One region of the Mesorhizobium sp. M7D.F.Ca.US.004.01.2.1 genome, then DNA from elsewhere that is predicted to be linked to it. Evidence: riboswitches for the same ligand, from Rfam matches in the RefSeq annotation. Region 1 holds a riboswitch; the other holds the start of a gene.
The links. Region 1 has a riboswitch for cobalamin ahead of EN993_RS11780 (DUF1636 family protein). Riboswitches for the same ligand answer to the same signal wherever they lie in the genome.

Region 2: another riboswitch for cobalamin. It lies ahead of EN993_RS11365 (CbtB domain-containing protein); the one in region 1 lies ahead of EN993_RS11780 (DUF1636 family protein).

What each region holds. Positions count from the first base shown of each region.
Region 1 covers NZ_RZRQ01000061.1:4,391-7,593, reverse strand. The annotation lists gene EN993_RS11790 (ABC transporter substrate-binding protein) at 1-483, opposite strand, end outside; gene EN993_RS11785 (ABC transporter ATP-binding protein) at 535-1,323, opposite strand; gene EN993_RS11780 (DUF1636 family protein) at 1,320-1,724, opposite strand; cobalamin riboswitch at 1,817-2,024, opposite strand; gene EN993_RS11775 (AraC family transcriptional regulator) at 2,290-3,123, shown strand; gene EN993_RS11770 (alanine racemase) at 3,128-3,203, opposite strand, start outside.
Region 2 covers NZ_RZRQ01000057.1:20,330-23,532, reverse strand. The annotation lists gene EN993_RS11370 (aromatic ring-hydroxylating dioxygenase subunit alpha) at 1-1,069, opposite strand, end outside; cobalamin riboswitch at 1,209-1,406, shown strand; gene EN993_RS11365 (CbtB domain-containing protein) at 1,442-1,621, shown strand; gene EN993_RS11360 (CbtA family protein) at 1,637-2,443, shown strand; gene cobU (bifunctional adenosylcobinamide kinase/adenosylcobinamide-phosphate guanylyltransferase) at 2,436-2,948, shown strand; gene cobO (cob(I)yrinic acid a,c-diamide adenosyltransferase) at 2,950-3,203, shown strand, end outside.

The sequences.
Region 1 (3,203 bases):
CTTGCCCAGCTTTTCGACGTCGCCATAGAGCAGGTCCATCGAGGCGGCCGGGCGGTTCTTGTCGAGATGAACGCAGCTTTCCGTCAGCACCAGCGTCTTGATGCCGTGCGGGGCAAGCGTATCGGGTGTCACTTCGCCGCCCGGCTTCATGCCGTAGTACCAGCCGGCGAAGAAGAAATCGGGCTCGACGGCGACGAGGTTTTCGAGTGTCGGGTATTTCGGCGCCAGTTCCGGGATCGAGCCCTGCTCGGCCTTGAACTCGGGACCGACCTTGTACCATCCGGTGATGCCGGTCAGGCCGACGATCGACGGCTGCAGTTTCAGCGCGAAAGCCATCTCGGCCATGTTGAGATCATGGATCACGGCGCGCTTCGGTGCGGCATCGAAGGTCAGCGGTTTGCCGCAGCTGTCGACGGTCACGGGGAAGGCCAGGGCTGTCGAGGCCAGAAGCGAGAAGGCAAGCGAAAAGGCAAGGCGTTTCACGGGGTGTTGCTCCTTTGTGGATGGGATGGGTCGAATACCGAATGGCTTCAATCAGGACGGCGGCGCGGCACGGTTTGGCACTTCGAACACCGTCAGTTCGCGGTCTTCGGTCGGATGGCGCAGACGCAGAACATCGATGCCGAAAATCTCGCGGATCAGTTTTTGGGTCAGCGCTTCGCGCGGCGCGGCGAGCGCTTGCAGACGCGCGTGGTTCATCACCACCACCTTGGTGGCGAACGGCGCGACCAGCGCCAGATCGTGCAGCACCGCGATCACGGTCATGCTAAGGCCGGCCACGAGTTCGAGCAGTTCGCCGCGGGCGCGCGGATCGAGATGGTTGGTCGGCTCATCAAGGAACAGGATCTTTGGCTGCTGGGCGATGGCGCGGGCCAGTTGGGCACGCTGGCGCTCGCCGCCCGACAGCGAGCCGATGGTGCGGCCAAGCAGCGGCAGCAGGCCGGCCCGGCGCAGCGCATCGACGACAATATCGCGTTCCTCGCTCCTGCGTCTCAGCCCGGCGTGCGGGACCCGGCCAAGCTCGACATAGTCGATCACCGCCAGCCGCGGATCGGGCTGGTCGGTCTGGCCGACAACGGCCATATGCAGTGCCCGCTCGGCGGCCGAAATCCTGTCCAGCCGGCGCCCAGTGAGCTTCACCTCGCCGGAACTCGGCCGCAGCATGCCCGACAGCATGCGCACCAGCGTCGTCTTGCCGGCGCCATTGGGACCGATGATGGCAAGGCGGTCGCCAGCGGCCACCGACAGGCTGACCGCCTGAACCAGATCCCGCCCATTCGCCATGGCGCAGAGGTCATGGGCTTCGAGGAGCGCTGCGGTCATCGGCTGCCGCCCGCCGGATTGCCCGAACCGGGAATGCGGGCCAGCGTCTTGCCGGCCAATCCCGCCGGACGCTGACCGGAACTGCACCAGCCATCGGCGAGCGACGCGTAGAGTCTGGCGAATCGCACGAGGTCGCCGACATCGGCGCGCGCGTCGATGGAGCCGAAGAGATAGGCAGCTTTACCGTGTGCCTGAAACGCGACGGTCAGCGGCCGCGAGCAGCCCGCCATGCAGGCCACGCCTTCGACCGCGAAGCCGCGCGCAACGGCCGGCTCATGCTGGGCCGAAAGCCGGGAGCGCAAATCGGTGCAAAGGTCTTCCCCGGACCTGACCCCGGTCACAAGGTCACAGCAAAGCGTGCACACGATGATGCGATGGATGGGATCGATGGAGCCGTCCAACTTTCCGTCACTTTCCAAAACTGGCGACGGAAGGAAGCTGGCGAGCCGGCCGACAAGACCGAGATTCGCGTTTCCTCCCGGCACACCCCGTCCGGTCAACTCATGCTGATGGCAGGTCTCCTGGCTCGCGGGTCGTTGCGCCATCCAGCCTTCCCAGCCTTGCCGGCCAGTGGCATTCATGGATTTTGCTCGCCGCTTACAGTTGCGGGGGCAGCCACGGCCTCGATCCCTGGGGATCTCACCGCGTTCCCTTTTCACCCCTCGCCTTTCGACTCGGGGACCATCACCGCCTCAGCGTAGTTTTGCGCCGATCGCATCGCAACGGATTTCTCGGATGGAGTGATGGGCCACGTGAGGGAGGCAGACATTGCACGCTCGCGGTGTGTAATAATATAACGTTCTATAAAGTGTCGCCTGGCGCTGTCAAGCGAAGCGCTTGACGTGCTGGGCCATATCGGTGCGCGAACTGCGACGGGATTGGCGCGGATTGCGCCGGATGCGCAATTTCGATCAAACTGGCCGCGCCAGGGAACGGCATCATGATCTGGCCAATGCGAGAAGAAAAATGAACCCGACCGAGAAAGCGCTGTGGTTCGTCGAGAGCCATCTGCCGGAAGCGATCTCGCTCGACGATGTCGCCCAAAGCAGCGGCGTGTCGCGTTTTCATGTGACGCGGGCTTTCGGCGCTGCCACCGGCCGCTCGGTGATGGGCTACATGCGCTCGCGCCGGCTGACCGAAGCGGCACGCAAGCTGGCCGGCGGGGCGCCCGACATCCTCAGCGTTGCGCTCGATGCCGGCTACAACTCGCATGAGGCGTTCACCCGTGCCTTCCGCGACCAGTTCGGCACCACGCCGGAACTGGTGCGCGCGCAAGGCACGACTAAGACCCTCGACCTTGTGGAGCCAATCCTGATGGACCATTCCCTGCTCAGCACACTCGAACCGCCGCGCTTCGAGACCAGCCGGCCCTTCCTTATCGGTGGCTTTGGCGAACGCTACAGTTGCGAGAGCAGCGCCGGCATTCCGATGCAGTGGCAGCGCTTCAGTCCCTATATCGGCAACATCCCCGGCGAGATCGCCGGCGTTTTCTACGGCGTCTGCCTCAACGGCGACGACGCGGGCAATTTCGACTATGTGGTCGGCGTCGAAGTGTCCGATTTTGCGGACTTGCCGAAGGAGTTCTACCGGGTGAGGGTGCCGGCGCAGAAATACGCGGTGTTCTCGCATCGGGAGCACATCTCGACAATCCGCCGCACGATCAACACGATCTGGAACAGCTGGCTACCCGCCTCCGGTCATGACATCGCAGATGCACCGGAATTCGGGCGCTATGGTCCCGAATTCGATGCCCACAGCGGCAATGGCGGGTTGGAGATCTGGGTGCCGGTCAAGGCGTAGGCGATCATGCCATTGGCAGCGCCGGCCAGCGATCGACTATCCTGCCGCCGGAAAACACCGCGATCGATCCAAACTGCTGC
Region 2 (3,203 bases), on a different contig from region 1:
GCAGGCCTCTCTGGTTGACCTCGCAGATCGTCGCATCCTCCTCCAGCACCTGCGTGCCGAAGGCAACGATGTTGTCGATGTCGGTCGTGGCGAGCGCCTCGGGCGCAAACAGCCATTCCGCGACAAGCTCGGTCTGCTCGGGGCCGAGCGGTACCAGCCGGACTGACCTGACATAGTCGACATGGCCGACGATGAACATCGACGGCAGGCTGGTGGCATAGGTCTGGCCCGTGGCGCGCTCGACTGGCGTGAGGTTGGCGAAGACCGGCCCATGCGCCTGGCCGTCGCGCGACCATGTTTCGGCTCCTGCACGCAGGCCGCCGGAAAATTCCGGTGCATCATTGTCGGCGTGGCGAGCCCATTCGGGATCGTCGTGCCGGCCCATCAGGCCACGGCCATAGATCGGCACCAGCCGCGACAGGTCCTTGTGGACGCCCGGGCAATGCAGGCACTCGTTGAAGTTTTCCCAAAAGATCTTCCAGTTGCAGTTCATCACCTTGCGCAGTACGTGGCCGCTGACCAGCGTCTCCAGCGGCCAATTGCCGAGATCGCCGGAGGCGGGATCGAAGGATGCCTGCGCCGAACCGGTCGCGTCTTCGGTGAGGTTGATGAAGACGAAGCCGCGCCACACCGAGAGTGCGACCCGATAAAGGGGGTGGCCGGCCTTGTCGAAGCCTTCCGGCAGCGATTTCGACGGCACGCGCACGAGGTCGCCACGCAGGGAATAGGACCAGGCGTGGTAGGGGCAGGTGATCAGTCGCGCCTTCAGCCGGCCTTCGCTTTCCTGGCAAAGCTGCGAGCCGCGATGGCGGCAGGTGTTGTGAAAGGCGCGCAGCTCGCCGGTCTCGTCCCGCAACACGACGATGTCCTGCGTGCCGATGCGGAATCGGCGGAAAGCCAGTGGTTGCGCTAGGTCGGCCTCGCGGCAGACGAGCAGCCAGCTTCGATACCAGATGGCGTCGAGATCCTTTTGATAGGCTTCTGCGTCCCAATAGGTCGACGAGGGCAGGGTCGGTTCGGCCCGGGTCAGGCCGTTGTAGGGATCGCGCTCGCTGGCAATGGGCTGCATGGCTGGCTTCCTCTAGAGATGTCAGCCGACACCCGGCCAGGAAAATTGTCAATTGCGGCACCGGCGGGTCTCGGCTGGTACGACGCATTCGCGATGGTTGCCGGCGGAATTTGGTTTGCCGGAGGCGAGGATTCTGCCTATAGTCACCAATGTCGTCGGTTCCATTTTGGAGCCAAGAGGGAATGCGGTGAGGGCGAGTTTCGCCCAATGCCGTGGCTGCCCCCGCAACTGTGTGCGGTAGTCCTCTCCATATGCCACTGAAGATGTTTTCTTCGGGAAGGTGGGGAAGGGCGCTGATCCGCGAGCCAGGAGACCTGCCGGCGACAGGAAACTGACTTCGATGCCCTCGGGTGGAGGGCGAAAGGACAAGATATGACTACCGCTTCCGTCTCCCTCGGCGCCTCCGTCTCCTCGCAGTCGCGCTTCATGCAGCTCGCTCTTGCTGCGTTTCTCGGCATTTTCGTGATGGGCTTTGTCGGCTTCTCGCATATCGATGCGGTCCACAATGCGGCTCACGACTATCGCCATTCGATGGCGTTTCCCTGCCACTGACGAGGATCTGACATCATGAACCTGTTTCGCAACGTCGTGTTCATCGCGGCGATCGCAGGGCTCGTGGCCGGCGTCGTTCTCGCCTGCATGCAGGCCTATGCCACCGTGCCACTCATCCTCAAGGCGGAAGTCTACGAACAGGCTGGAGGCGGCCATGAACATGAGCACGCTGCCGCTCCGGCGGCGCCTGCCGATACCACCAGCGGCAACGCGATGAGTTCGGCCGCACCGGCAACAAACTCCATGAGCGCTGCCACGCCGGCACCGGCGGCACCCGCGGAAGACGAGGGTTGGGCGCCGGCAGACGGTTTCGAGCGTTTCGCGTTCAGCGTGCTTGCCAATATCGTCACCGGTATCGGCTTCGCGCTGATCCTGGTCGCGGTTTCGGAATTCGCCGGCGGCATCGGCAATTGGCGCCAGGGCGTGTTCTGGGGCCTTGCCGGCTTTGCCGTGTTTACGCTGGCGCCTGGCCTCGGCCTGCCACCGGAACTGCCGGCCATGCCGGCTGCCGATCTGACCGAGCGCCAGATCTGGTGGTGGGCAACGGTGGCGGCGACCGCGGCCGGGCTCGGCCTGATCGCCTTCCGAAAGTCGCTGCCGCTGGCGATCTTGGCTGTGGCCTTGATCGTCGCGCCGCATATTGTCGGCGCGCCGCAGCCCGACAGTTACAAGACGGCGATTCCGGAAGGCCTGCATCACCAGTTCGTGGTGGCGGTGACAGTGACCAATCTGGTGTTCTGGCTGGTGCTCGGCGCGGTCGTCGGCGTGGTGCGCGGCCGCTTCACCGGCACCGCGACCAGCCTGCGCGACAGCTTTGCCTGATCGCAAGCTTACCTTTCTCATCGGTGGTGCGCGCTCCGGCAAGAGCGCGCACGCCGAAACCCTGGCGACGGGTTTGCCGCCGCGTTGGACCTATGTCGCCACGGCGCAAGCCTATGATGACGAGATGCGTGAGCGCATCGCGCTGCACCGCTCACGGCGCGGCGAAGGCTGGACGACCATCGACGCACCGCTCGATCTCGCCGGCGCGCTCGGGGCCTTGCCTGACAACCAGCCTGTGCTTATCGACTGCCTGACACTGTGGCTGACCAACCATATGCTCGCCGACCACGATCTCGAGCTTGAATGCCGTCGGCTGGCGGACGTGCTGTCGCGGCCGCGTGGACCCTGGTTCGTGGTGTCCAATGAAGTCGGCCAGGGCATCGTGCCCGACAATGCACTGGCACGCCGTTTCCGCGACGCCGCCGGCCGGCTCAACCAGCAGGTCGCTGCCATCGCCGATACGGTGCTGCTGATGGTGGCGGGGCTGCCGCTCCAGGTGAAATGACATGACCGATATCGACAACAAGGACGAAGAGCGCCACCGCGCCAAGATGGCCAAGCGCAAGGCCGTGCAGGATGCCGAGGTGGCGAGCAAGACGGTCGAGAAGGGGCTGCTGATCGTCAACACCGGCCCGGGCAAGGGCAAGACCACGGCCGCCTTCGGGCTGGCGCTGCGGATGCTCGGCTATGGCAAGCGCGTCGGCGTCGTCCAATTCATCAAGGGGAAGTGGCATACCGGCGAGAAGGACGCCTTCGCCGC